Linked DNA regions of Marinoscillum sp. 108. The protein of the gene in region 1 interacts with the protein of each later gene in a pairwise test. Links are inferred from orthologs where the notes say so. Each region holds a gene or a part of one and is shown in the gene's direction. Other genes may lie near its edges.

Region 1 (7,112 bases):
TTCTGCCGATTTTGCGAAGTTCTTCGACTAGTTGTGGAACGAGGGTCTTGTGGCCACCAGCTAGTGACGAAGCTCCCACCATGTGTACATCATTTTCAGCAGCTTGTTTGGCTACTTCCTGGGGAGTTTGGAACAGCGGGCCTATGTCCACGTCAAAGCCCAGATCAGCGAAGGCCGTGGCGATTACTTTGGCGCCCCGGTCATGGCCATCTTGTCCCATTTTGGCCACAAGAATCCTGGGCCTTCGGCCCTCTGCTTCATCAAACTGATCGGCAAGTTTTCTGGCCTGTAGGAAGTCTGGATTTTGTTTGATCTCTGAAGAATACACTCCTGAAATAGTTTGGTTTGTTGCCTGGTACCTGCCGAAAACTTCTTCCATGGCGATGGAAATTTCACCCAAAGTAGCTCGTTCTCTGGCAGCGTCCACAGCTAAAGCTAATAAATTACCCTGATTCGTTTTGGCGCACATGGCCAAAGCTTCCAGCGCGTTTTCTACTTTTTGATAATCACGCTTTCCTTTCACAGATTTCAAACGTTCTATCTGTGAGTTTCTGACCGCTTCATTATCAACCTCAAGAAGGTCTATGACTGTTTTTTCTTCAGTGGTGTACCTGTTTACGCCCACGATCACCTCTTGTCCGGCATCTATTCTGGCCTGTTTGCGAGCGGCTGCTTCCTCTATTTTCATTTTAGGGAACCCTTCTTCTATCGCCTTGGCCATTCCACCCATTTCTTCCACTTCCTGTATGATGGCCCAAGCTTCCTGAATCAGTTCATCCGTGAGTTTTTCTACCACCTCCGAACCTCCCCAGGGGTCTACCACCTGCGTGATGTTGATATCATTTTGCAGATACTTCTGTGTTTCCCTGGCAATGGCCGCAGAGTAGTCTGTAGGCAGCGCAATGGCCTCATCCAGTGCGTTGGTGTGTAGGGATTGAGTGTGTCCAAACGCTGCTGCAAGCGCTTCTATGGCCGTTCGACCAACGTTGTTGTATGGATCCTGCGCAGTGAGGCTGTATCCGGAGGTTTGGCTATGCGTTCTTAGCGCCATTGATTTGGGGTCTTTCGGGTCAAATTGTTTGACCAGCTTAGCCCACAGAATTCTTCCTGCTCGCATTTTGGCGATTTCATTGAAGAAGTTCATACCGATACCCCAGAAAAACGAAAGCCTCGGCGCCAGAGAGTCGATAGGAATACCCGCTTCCAGACCTTTGCGGATGTATTCCAGTCCGTCTGCCAGGGTAAAGGCCAACTCCAGCCCGGCCGTGGCACCGGCCTCATGCATGTGGTAGCCACTAATGCTAATGGAATTGAACCGGGGCATGTTTTGCGATGTATATCGAAAGATGTCCGCAATGATGCGCATAGAAGGCGCCGGAGGATAGATATAGGTATTGCGTACCATAAACTCCTTGAGAATGTCATTTTGGATGGTTCCGGTGAGCTGTGCCGGCTCAACACCTTGTTCCTCCGCGGCCACTATGTAGAAGGCCATAATTGGGATCACAGCTCCATTCATGGTCATAGAGACCGACATCTCATCCAATGGGATCTGATCGAACAGGATCTTCATGTCCTCCACAGTGTCAATGGCTACCCCGGCCTTGCCCACATCTCCAGATACCCTTGGGTGGTCACTGTCATAGCCTCTGTGAGTAGCGAGATCGAAGGCAATAGAAAGGCCTTTTTGACCGGCGGCCAGGTTTCTTCTGTAGAAAGCATTGGATTCTTCCGCAGTAGAAAATCCCGCATACTGGCGAATGGTCCACGGGCGTACTGCGTACATGGTGGCATAGGGTCCGCGCAGAAAGGGGGGTACACCGGCACCAAATCCGATATGCTCAGGTGGTTGCTCAGTAACTACCTTTTTTTGAGTTTGGATCAGTTCATCGAAAGAAATATTCCTGAAGTCTTCTTTCACCCCTTCCCAAATAATTCTGGCAAGACGGTCTGTGAGGTGGTCTATAAAGTAGGATCCGTTGGCGGCACTCTGGATCTCTTCCAACTTGGACTCGTGCCGAATGAGGTTGCCGATGTTTCTACTGATCCTGTGTGATGCTCCAGCGGCCCATTCCGGTTTTCCTTGATGAAATGAAATGCTATCAGCTCCTGCAATAATCGCAGCGAGTCCCTGTGTAGTCTGTTTCAGTAGGTGATCGCCTTCATTCTGTCCTGGCAAAGGGAAGGCATGTATCGGTAAAGCATAGTTTTTGACGCCCAGTGTTTCAGCACATGCCTGAATGAGCAGCTTCAGAGCTCTGATGCGGGCTATTTCATGAAAAAAGTCTGGACCTATATTCACGGCCACCTGAAGGTTTTGCAGGTATTCCCTGGTGTTGGCACCGGATAATTCCTTTAGTACGGAGCGGAGAAGCGAAACAGAACTACCAATGATGGTATGGTCCTCATTCGTGCCGATGAGTAGATGGTTTTTGAATGCGGGAGCTTCACACTTTACCCGTTGTCCAAAACCTTTGATTCCTGAAACGTTCACAGGAAGAATCTCCTGAGAGTGATTAATGAAACCAATGTAGCAATGATCGGTATGAATGCCCTCCAAAAGTAAATTCAGGTCAGGGAGTGAGGTGATCTCAAACAGCACCCCTTCACATCCGGATAGTAGTGCAGTTTTGGCCTGTGAATTGGCTTCTTTTTCAGTGACTACTTCAATCTGCTCAAATTGAGTCCAGGTCTTTCTTCCGTTAATATTGTGTAGATTGAAGGTCCTTAGATACTTCAGGTGGTCAGACGTGGATGGGTCATAATAAGCATTCAGGGGGAGATCACTTTCGGAATGCCACTTGAGAGCGTCATCCGGGTCTTTCCCTTTAAGCAGTTTGGTCGCTTCGGCATGCCAATCCGCGTAGCTGGTTTTGTTAAATTCTGTGAAGTTGGGCTTATGTTTATTCATGGGTGTTCAAAGGTACTTTTTATAACTTTGAAATAGTAGCACGATGGAGATACTTCAGAATAATTGGTTTGTATTTTTTAAAGAATATTTCCATCGAAGGGGTTAATTCTGTGAGTATTCAAGGATTTCAAAAAGTCAAGAGCAAATGTCATTTTTTTCTTAAAAATTTTATCCTCAATTTTGATGTCCCTCTTTTTTCGGGGAGTCTCTTTTTGGGTCTAATTTCCAAATAAAATATAAATCGCCGATGCATGTAGAAACATGGGAAAAATGCCTCCTGTTTATTAAGGAGCGCATTCCTGCTCAGAGTTTTTCCACATGGTTTGAACCTATTACTCCATTGAGTATGAATAATCAGGTTTTGACCATCCAAGTGCCCAGTCAGTTTTTTTATGAGTGGTTGGAGGAAAACTACGTGCACTTGCTCAAACAGGCGATTAAGTCAGAAATTGGAGAAGGCGGCAGATTGGAATATTCTGTTGTGGTGGATCGTGGAGATGAGCAGACCAAGCCGGTAACGGTGAATGTCTCAGGGGCTAGTCACAGCCAGAATAAGAATAGGGTGAATGGATATGATGCTTATAAAAACCCTGATTTTCATCAGGAGTTGAAGCGCAACTCCAACCTTAATCCTTCTTATCGATTTGAAAATTTCATTGAAGGTGATTGTAATCGATTGGCAAGATCTGCAGGTTATGCCGTGGCTCAAAAGCCGGGGATCACTTCATTTAACCCACTGATGTTTTATGGTGGGGTAGGACTGGGCAAAACGCATTTGGTGCAGGCCATAGGCAATGAGGTGATCAGCGCGGATAATTCTAAGAAAATCATCTATGTGGCGTCTGAGAAATTTACCAATCAATTCATCGAGGCACTTAAGAACAACAATCTTCAGGACTTCATCAACTACTATAAAGAAGTAGATGTGCTCATTCTGGATGACGTGCAGTTTCTGAAAGAAAAGGAAAAGACTCAGGAAATCTTCTTCCATATTTTCAATCATCTACATCAGAGTGGCAAGCAGATTATCATGACCTCTGACTGTGCTCCTAAGGATCTCAAAGGACTACAGGAACGTCTGGTATCCAGGTTCAAGTGGGGCCTTACCGCTGATCTTCAGGCACCGGATTTTGAGACCAGAATGGCCATTATACAGACCAAAATGCAGGCAGATGGGATTGATATCCCTGAGCAGGTGATAGAATATATTGCGTATACTGTAGATACTAACATCAGAGAGTTGGAAGGTGTGGTGATTTCGCTGATCGCTCATGCATCTCTCACCAAAAAAGAGATGGATCTGGAGCTGGCTAAGCAGATCCTTAAGAACATTGTCACCGATATAGATTCTGAGGTAGGGATAGACTACATACAAAAGACGGTTTCTGATTATTTCAATGTGGCTCAGGATGACCTGAAAGCCAAAACAAGGAAGAAAGAGATTGTGATCGCACGTCAGGTGGCTATGTATTTCTCAAAAGACTACACTAATCACTCACTGAAGTCAATTGGTTACCATTTTGGAGGCCGGGATCACTCCACAGTCATCCACGCAGTGCAATCAGTGAATGATATGATCGACACCAATTCCAAGTTTAGGTTCTCTATTGACGAGCTCAAAAAGAAGCTCAAAATCAGAACAGCTGTAGCTTAAAAGAAGTAGGGGTAGTAGACGTTTCTGCCATGCTTGTCAATGCCGGAAATGATTACCCTGCCCTTGATACGCTCCAGAATTTCTGAGAATTCCGCTGGACTTTCCACGGTTGTGTTGTTGATGTGGGTAATGATGAATCCCTCTGCGATTCCCAGCTTGGCGAAAATACCTGTCTTTTTGTAATCGACTACTTTCACTCCGCTTTTGATTCCCAATAGATCACGCTCTACTTTGGGTACGGATTCAAAGGTGGCGTCCAGCCATTCTGAGGCGTACACATCCCTGCGGATAATACCGGTTGTACCTTCTCTGTTCGTAAGGGTCAGCTTCTTTTCTTTTTTGGTACCCTCACGTTCTATGAGGACTTTGATCTCCTCTCCCGGATACATGTTGCCCATATACTCTTCCAGAAACGCCTTACTGTCTATCTTCCTACCATTAATTTCCCTGATGACATCACCTTTTTCGAGGTTGCCTTTGGCGGCAGCACCTTCCCGCTGTACATTGGCCACAATGACCCCTGACAGGTCTTCCAGGTTCATTTTAGTGGCAAGCTCACTGTTGATGTCAATGAATTCGGCTCCAATAAATGCCTTTTGTACCTCACCATAATTCTTAATGTCTTCAAATACCTTCTTGACAATATTGGAAGGAACCGCAAATCCATAGCCCGTGTAAGAGCCTGTCCGTGATAAAATAGCGGTATTGATCCCAATGAGGTTCCCTTGAGTATTGACAAGAGCGCCACCACTGTTTCCAGGGTTGATGGCGGCATCCGTTTGGATGAAGGATTCAATCGGAAATTTATCCCTCAGAATATTAATATTCCGGCCCTTGGCACTCACTATACCGGCAGTCACAGTGGAGGTCAGGTTGAAGGGATTGCCCACTGCCAGCACCCATTCACCCACGTTTACGTCATCCGAATTTCCAAATTTGATGGCAGGCAGATTTTGCTGATTGACCTTGATTACTGCCAGGTCCGTGCTGGGGTCGGTACCCATGAGCTTCCCGTCATAGGTTTTTTTGCCATGTACTACTTTGATTATGTCCGCATCATCCACCACGTGATTGTTGGTGATGATATATCCATCTTCGGAGAGGATCACACCCGACCCGCTACTGATCTGCTGAGAAGCACGTGGCTCAAAAAACCAATCCAACCAGCTCCCGGTGCGGTATTCATACTCGCTAAGGGTCTGGATAAACACGACGCTTGATTTGCTCTGCTCAGATGCAAATACAAAGTTATCCTCTGCATTGATCACCTCTGGTCGAATCTCAGAATACTGAGGCGTGAAGCCCAGATCGGGTGTTTCGTGATTGAGCGAGATCAGAGATGCATGCTCAGTGCTCAGAAAACCCTCCTTTTTCAGGAGCGTAAAGGTGAGCAGGCTTCCGATGATCCCCGACAAGATACTTACACAACCCACAATAACGATGGTCTTTTTCATGGCTTTTGAGTCTGATTTTTGCAATGCAATAACTACACTATAATATGTATTTGGTGGAAAAAAGTTTTGTTAAAAAACCTAAAAAATTCACCTGATTCAGTGCGGTTTGCTCAGAAGGGCAAGGAGGCGCTGAAAGTAGTTTTTGGAATTTAGGATTTCGGAACTGCTTTAATTTACTTTGGTCTGGATATAAACAGATTATGGGTATACGATCAATACTGAGTAAGCCATTTGCCGCTTACATTGCCAGAGAGACTAAGAAATGGACGGGTTCTGCAGGGGCGTTTCAGGACAAAATCCTGAAGGAAATAGTGACCAAAGCGCGGGACACTCAATTTGGCAAGGATCATGGGTTCGGAGAAATAGAAAATTATGAGGATTTCAAAAAACAGGTTCCCATCCGAGATTACGAAGGACTTTCACCTTATGTGAAAAAGATCCTGGCCGGTGAGTCGGATGTCCTGTGGCCGGGCAAACCTGCTTACTTCGCCAAAACTTCCGGTACTACCAGCGGTACCAAGTACATCCCCATTACCAAAGATTCCATTCCCAATCACATCAATTCAGCCAGAAATGCACTACTATCCTATGTGCATGAGACCGGGAATGGTCGGTTCCTGGATGGTAAACTCATCTTTCTTTCGGGTGCGCCCACGCTGGATCAAAAGGCCGGGATCAATACAGGACGCCTTTCGGGAATTGTGAATCACCACGTGCCCGGCTATTTGCGTACCAATCAGATGCCTTCTTATGAAACCAATTGCATGGAGGATTGGGAGAAAAAGGTGGATCAGATCGTAGAAGAGACCTTCGATCAGGATATGACCCTGATTTCGGGTATTCCCCCGTGGGTACAGATGTACTTTGATCGGCTCAAGGCCAAAACAGGCAAGCCCATCAAGGATATTTTTCCAAATTTTGAAATGTTCGTATACGGGGGCGTGAATTTTGAGCCCTACAGAGCCAAACTTTTTGAAACCATCGGAAAAGAGATCCCTTCCATAGAAACATATCCGGCATCCGAAGGGTTTATCGCCTATCAGGATAGTCAGAAAGAGCCGGGCTTGCTACTTCTTGCCAATAGCGGGATCTT
Region 2 (7,178 bases), on another replicon or contig:
CCGGCTGCATGATGAGGGAACCGGTCGTTGTCTGTCTTATAGATCACAGCCCCTCCATTTGTTTTCAAAGAAAAACCACCTGGAACCGGCTCTGCATCAAGAGAAGTATACTCTATCTCTTTTACATCCTCACGCTCCTTTTTCCCCATGAGTAAAGCCACATCGTCATCCTCAAAATAGAGGAAACAACCTGCTTTGGGTAGATTGTCAGCCAAGGTCTCAAACTCTGCCAGGTAACTATCGAAGGAGTTGTAAGAAGAAGGGATGTCTTCTTCTATTTTGTGAATCAAAAGAATATGAATGCCTAATTGATGAAAGATGGCTTTTCCGTTATGCAAAGCATCACCACCCTTCATGATCACAATGGGAGCGTCTGTGCTGGTGAATTCGGTGCCTATGGTGTAGAAATCGGCAGGTTTCTTAATGTGCTTTAGTACGATCTCTACTATTTCGAAAATTTCATCTACACCATGGTTGCCTCCAATGTATATGCGCTGTTTATTTTTTAATAGGTCTGTGTTTATCTGCATGGGTTTGTCATCTCTGAATTTCAAAAATAAACCAAAAAGGATCGGAGGCAAACTTTTAGACACATTACACAGGAACTAGATTTATCCACAGGGTGGTTTGTTGGTAAGTGGTGCAAAATCACCCGAGTTGGAAAGGTGTCAAATCGCAGCCTAGTGTCTAAGTTTGCTTAAGGAATTTAAAACGTAAAAAATGGAGGGAGGGAAATCATCTGCACTAAAGACCACAGCTAAAAACAGGAGACTCACTGTAGGGGATCTTTCCAGGCAACTGGGAAAAGTGCCACCACAGGCGGTGGAAATTGAGGAAGCTGTGCTGGGTGCCCTGATGCTAGAAAGAGATGCCCTCACCAATGTAATAGAAATATTAAAACCTGAGAGTTTTTACAAGGACGCTCACAGGATGATCTTCGAAGCGATTGTTCAGCTGTTCAATAACAGTGAGCCTGTGGACATCAAGACGGTTGTTCACCGCCTAAGGAAGAACGGGCATCTGGATATAGTAGGGGGAGCTTATTACGTGTCGGACCTCACGACCAAAGTGAACTCGGCAGCCAATATTGAGTATCACGCACGGATCATCGCTGAGCAATCCATCAAAAGAGAGCTTATTCAGATTTCCTCTGAGATCCAGCAGGATTCATATGAGGATACCACCGACGTTTTTGATCTTTTAGATAAAGCGCAGCAGGCTCTTTTTGATGTGTCTGAGTCCCATATCAGGAAAAACTATGATAAAATGAATGCCCTGATGCATCAGGCCATTCAGGAGATCGAAGACCGAAAAAACCAAAAAGACGGCCTCACAGGTATTGCCAGTGGATTCACCTCTCTGGATCGGATTACCTCAGGTTGGCAGCGGTCAGATTTGGTCATTATTGCGGCCAGGCCGGGTATGGGTAAGACCGCTTTTGTCGTATCTGCTTTGAGGAATGCCGCCATTGACTTCAAAACACCTGTGGCCATCTTCTCACTGGAGATGTCATCCGTACAGCTGGTACACAGGATGGTTTCAGCAGAAGCCGAGCTGGAGAGTGATAAACTGAGACGAGGAAACCTTCAGGCTTATGAGTGGCAGCAGCTGATCAGCAAGACAGGGAAGCTTTCAGAAGCCCCCATTTTCATTGATGATACACCCGCATTGAGCATTCTGGAGCTTCGTGCCAAAAGCCGAAGACTCGTAGCGCAGCATGGAGTGTCCCTCATAGTGATTGACTACTTGCAGCTGATGACCGGTGATACCTCCAAGAGTAGTGGTGGCAATCGTGAACAGGAAATTGCTTCGATATCAAGGGCATTGAAAGGAATAGCCAAGGAATTGAATGTGCCAGTGATTGCTCTGTCACAGTTGAGTAGGGCAGTGGAAACACGAGGTGGTGACAAACGTCCACAGCTTTCCGACCTTAGGGAATCTGGATCTATCGAGCAGGATGCCGATATGGTAATGTTCCTTTACCGACCTGAATACTACGGCATGACTCAGGATGAAAACGGTATGCCATTGCAAGGGATTGGGGAAGTGATCATTGCTAAGAACAGACATGGTAAGTTGGAAAATGTTCAACTGAAATTCATCGGTAAATTCACCAAATTTGAAGACCTGGATGCATCCATCAGTGCTACCAATGACACTTATGGGAGTTCCTTCCCAACTACCGGTCCTTCTAATTCGGATTTCACCATTACCATACCAAGTAAGGCTAACAAGAAGGATGGTGGCGATGATGAAATGCCTTTCTAGATGAAAGCGATTGTAGTCAGAGCGAATGGTCAAAAGTATCAACTGGAGTTTTCAGAAGTTTCTGATCCGGTTTTGAAGCCGGGCCACTGTCTGGTGAGAATAAAAGCTGCCGCTCTTAACAGGCGTGACTACTGGATTTCCGTAGGGAAATATCCAGGCATCAAAGATGGTGTGGTTTTGGGCTCGGACGGATGCGGAGAGGTAATAGCTGGTGAACCGGCCTGGATGGGCAAGACTGTGCTGATCAATCCAAACATCAACTGGGGGGATAACCCCGAGCATCAATCTTCTCAATACTCTATTCTGGGTACCCCTGAAAATGGAACTTTCGCAGAGTATCTAATGGTACCAACAGATCGGTTGATCGAAAAACCCTACTATTTGAGTGATACAGAGGCTGCAGCATTCCCACTGGCTGCCCTCACCGCATACAGGGCGGTATTCAGAAAGGCCAACGTTCAGAGAAATCAAAAAGTCCTGGTCACGGGTGTAGGAGGCGGGGTGTCTCAGTTCGCTTGTGCTTTTGCTCTGGCTGTTGGTGCTGAAGTGTATGTGACCAGCAGCAGTGACGATAAGCTGACAAGAATGATGAGAATGGGTGCCTCCGGCGGGTTCAACTATACTGACGCGGGCTGGGTGAAAGAGGCAGGCGGAAAAGTGAATAAGTTTGACGCCATCATTGACAGTGCAGGGGGAAATGCCATTAATGATTACCTGAGACTTATTCAGCCGGGAGGCCGTATTGTGGTGTATGGCAGCACTACGGGGAAAACAGAAGGACTTGATTTATTTAGATTATTTTGGTCGCAAGCATCCATCGTGGGGTCTACCATGGGCAACGATGAGGAATTTGCGTCTATGGTTGATTTCATTACCAGCCATCAGATCAAACCAATCGTTGATTCCGTACATCCATTTGCAGAGGGTGTTGAGGCTATACGCCAAACGGGAAGCTCCAGTCAATTTGGTAAGGTGGTGCTGGAGATGATATAAAAAAACGTCTGACCTGAGCCAGACGTTTTTTCAGAATAATGATTGCCAGGATGCTCAGGGTTTGATGCCCATGACCAAAATGTCCTCGGTTTGGTCTTCTTTACCTTTCCAGTTTTCCAGTTCGGTGGTAATATTTATTTTCTGATCAGCCATGGATTTTCCGGCACCCTTCTCCAGGAGTACCCTGAATTTGGTGGTGGAATATCGCTTGCCGCTTTCATTCAGTTGGTTCGGAAATCCTTCTGTACAAAGGAAGAAAGCGTCACCTTTTGAGTAATCTATTTTGACTCGTTCAAATTTCTTTTGAGCTTTTCCGGACATACCGAGCGGAACATCCAGTCCTTTAAATTCTGTAAGGATACTATCTAGCTTTTTGGCGTATAGCTTTACACCTGATCCCGATCCTGAATAATAAACCCTCCTTCTGACCGTATCTACCAATAGCATCCCGATTTCTACACCTTTTCTCACTTCCTCGTCGGCTTTGGATTGGCCAAGTGCCATAGTGAGCTTTTGATCCAGAATTTCGAGCACTTTCTCTGGGGCTAATATTTTTTTGATTCCCACTATCTCATTGAGCTGAGAGATGGTAAGTGCCGTAATAAATGCACTCGAAATGTCGGGATCCTGGGAGGTGGCGGCTATGGCGATGTTGTATCCTTTTTCCTTGCCATGCCAGTAAAATCCCGACGATACCTTTCCTTTCGGTTTCAGTAAAAGGAAAGAATCTTCAAATACGCTGGTGATGGAGTGTTCTTCTCCGAGTAGCACATCCTGCATGTTGCCGATGACATCCATTTTATCCTTGTAAAAAGAAAGCTCCACCAGATCAATCGACGTGGTGCTCTTGTCTCTTTGCTCCTCGATGATACCGGAGAGGTACCTTACAGCCTTTAAAGTGGGTACCACATTGCCAGAGTCGTCGAGGTATTGTACACCTTCGTTTTTGATCAGATTGATGCGGGTTTCTCGAGGCAGGTTGAGATATTCATCCACTTTGAAGAGGTTGTATGCCCGCTCGCCCACTCTTACTGATACTTGACTCACCGTTTGCTCAGGTAGTTCATCCAGCTCCATGGACTGAACCTGCGCACCAAATATGGCGCCATCTACCTCTTCATTAGGGGAGAGTCTAAGTCCGATTGTGGATTTAATCAACAGGAAAATGAGGTAGGAGACCCCTACAGTGAATACGAAGCACACGATGATCCCAAAAATTTGCACGACGAGTTGAGTGCCTCTGCCGTGCATGAGGAACTCTTCTTTTCCGAAAAGCGCTACGCAAAGTGTACCGAATACGCCACCAAATCCATGTACTGGAATGGCACCAACGGGATCATCCAACTTCCATTTTTCTGAAATAATGATATAGGAAATATTATGAATAACACCGGCGAGTAGCCCAATAATCAAACTACTGATAGGGGAGACCACGTTGCAGCAAGCCGTGATGGCTACCAACCCTGTGAGAGATCCGCCAATGATCTTTTCTATCAGGTCCTGATTTTTTTGAAATATTTTGGCGTGTAGATAAGCGCTGAAACAAGCGCCAGCCGCTGCCAGGTTGGTGTTGAGAATGATGAGGGGCACGGAGGTATCAAAGGCCAGAGCACTGCCGCCATTGAATCCCCACCAGCCCAGCCAAAGGATCATCACGCCCAAAACACTGTATGCGTAATCAGAAGCTTTCACCGGGATGAGTGTGCCCTTGGAGGTGAATCGTCCCAGGCGGGGCCCTACCATCCAAATGCCGACCAGACCTACCCAAGCGCCTACAGAGTGTACTACAGTGGAGCCGGCAAAGTCCATAAACCCAAGACCAGCAAGCCATGGTTGATTGTCTTCATTCAGTAGGTTTCCCCAGGCCCAGTGGCCAAAAATAGGGTATATCAGAACCGCGGTAAATAACGATGCAATGAAGTACGGCGCCAGGGCGGTCCTTCCAGACATAGCACCGGAGACGATCGTAAGGGCTGTGCCTGCAAAAGCAAGCTGGAAGATGAAGAACACCAACGGATAGCCGGGTTCCAGATCATTGCCAAAGAAGAAACTTGTACCAATGAACCCTCCGGCGGAGGTGCCAAACATTAACCCAAAACCGATGATGAAGAATGCAAGACTTCCCGCTACCCAGTCCATCAGGTTCTTAATGCCGATTCCGGAGCGGTGTTCAGATTTGACCAGGCCTGTCTCCAATACCTTGAAGCCGGCCTGCATGAAAAAAACGAGTGCTGCTGAGATGAGAATCCAGAGCGTGTCAGTGGTGTTGAAACTATCTGTCTGAGAGAGTTCTAATAGATCCATAGAAGTTGGTTGGTTGGTTGGTTGAAAACTACGGAAATTTAGATAATACTTTCTTTTATTAAGAATTACGCAATTAAATGTTAATTTATTTACATTTTATATTGCTAAATGGAATAATTGTTGATTATTTAATAATTGAAGGTGGGCAAAGAATCAGTTTTTTATAAATAATGAAATAATCAATTTTAGATTCAATAAAAGACCGAATAAAATTTTAAACTATTCTTTTTTTCAGACTTATAGTTCTAATAATTCATTCCTCAAATTGGAAATTCATATAAGCGGATCGTAACTCTTTGAGGGCATGCGCTTCATTGAGCTCAGTGGCTATCTCTATACCCGCCAGGTAAATTTGCTCAGCTCTTTTTCGATCGCCTAGTTCAGAGTAGAGTGCCGCGGCATGATAATAGGTGCCTATATATTTCGAATGATTTTTTAGTAATTCTTCAAACAATTGCGCACTTTTTTCCTTATTTTCTTGAAGGTGTTCCAGAGCGAGCGCGTATTTTGGAAAAGGGTCATTTGGATCATCCTCTATGAATTTCTCAAGCTGCCTGATTCGATCTGTGTTCATCCTATGTAGATATTATTTACTAACTTCGAAGCCTTAATATTAACCCTAAATTTTTAAGAAAAAGAGAATGAAAATACTCGTTTGTATTACACACGTACCCGATACAACGTCTAAGATTTCTTTCACAGACAATAACACAAAGTTCGACAAGACCGGTGTGCAGTACATCATCGGCCCCTATGATGATTATGCCCTGGCAAGAGCTGTGGAGCTGAAGGAGTCCTCGGGTGGATCCATCACTGTGTTAAATGTAGGAGAAGCCGAAACCGAGCCTACCTTACGCAAGGCTTTGGCCATTGGTGCGGATGATGCCATCAGGATCAATGCTTTCCCAAGAGATGCTTTTTTCGTAGCAAAAGAGATTGCCAAGGCTGCTCAGCAAGGTGAATATGATCTGATATTGATGGGACGTGAGTCGATCGATTTCAACGGAGGTCAGGTACATAGTATGGTAGGTGAACTGATGGGGTTACCCTCAGTATCTCCCGTGATGGTACTGGACATAGAAGGTAATACAGCAAAAATTCAGCGGGAAATAGAAGGAGGTAAAGAATTTATGGAGCTGGATCTGCCTTTCGTGGCAGGTTGTCAGGAGCCAATAGCCGAATGGAAAATCCCCAACATGCGAGGCATTATGTCGGCTCGTTCCAAGCCTTTGAATGTGGTGGAGCCATCTACCGATGATAAAGCCACAGAAGTAGAGGTGTTTGAGCTACCACCAGCGAAAAGCGGGGTAAAACTCATTGATCCGGATCATCTGGACGAACTGGTTAATCTATTGAAGAACGAAGCAAAAGTATTGTAAGATGTCAGCATTAGTATTTGTAGAAATAGAAGAAGGAGCAGTAAAGAAATCCTCCCTGGAGGCGGTGAGTTATGCTGCGCAGGTAGATGGATCTGCCGTGGCTATCGTATTTGGCGCGTTAAGTGATGATGAAGCCTCAAAAATAGGAGCGGCCGGTGCTTCGAAAATATTGCATGCCAGCGATGAGAAGTTGGCCACACCCAATATCATGGCATATGCTTCGGCCATAGCAGA

Evidence for each region.
Region 2: the proteins of dnaA (region 1) and dnaB interact in binary tests that used the Escherichia coli proteins (3 or more experiments, as listed by UniProt). The link is inferred for Marinoscillum sp. 108 from one-to-one orthologs.

The regions. Positions count from the first base shown.
Region 1 is NZ_LR734817.1:551,065-558,176, reverse strand. Bases 2,494-5,361 are described here. They hold dnaA (chromosomal replication initiator protein DnaA), read left to right. Parts: upstream 2,494-3,158; coding sequence 3,159-4,565; downstream 4,566-5,361. Other genes in these bases: GV030_RS19850 (trypsin-like peptidase domain-containing protein), read right to left, coding at 4,562-5,361; scpA (methylmalonyl-CoA mutase), read right to left, coding at 2,494-2,911. Also shown: more of scpA, read right to left, coding at 1-2,493; more of GV030_RS19850, read right to left, coding at 5,362-6,019; GV030_RS19845 (GH3 auxin-responsive promoter family protein), read left to right, coding at 6,220-7,112. UniProt on the Escherichia coli protein: Plays an essential in the initiation and regulation of chromosomal replication. Binds in an ATP-dependent fashion to the origin of replication (oriC) to initiate formation of the DNA replication initiation complex once per cell cycle.
Region 2 is NZ_LR734808.1:1,228,476-1,235,653, reverse strand. What follows is about bases 61-2,994. They hold dnaB (replicative DNA helicase), read left to right. Parts: upstream 61-720; coding sequence 721-2,268; downstream 2,269-2,994. Other genes in these bases: GV030_RS05060 (zinc-binding dehydrogenase), read left to right, coding at 2,269-2,994; GV030_RS05070 (hypothetical protein), read right to left, coding at 61-530. Also shown: more of GV030_RS05070, read right to left, coding at 1-60; more of GV030_RS05060, read left to right, coding at 2,995-3,261; amt (ammonium transporter), read right to left, coding at 3,316-5,565; GV030_RS05050 (tetratricopeptide repeat protein), read right to left, coding at 5,819-6,139; GV030_RS05045 (electron transfer flavoprotein subunit beta/FixA family protein), read left to right, coding at 6,207-6,944; GV030_RS05040 (electron transfer flavoprotein subunit alpha/FixB family protein), read left to right, coding at 6,946-7,178. UniProt on the Escherichia coli protein: The main replicative DNA helicase, it participates in initiation and elongation during chromosome replication. Travels ahead of the DNA replisome, separating dsDNA into templates for DNA synthesis.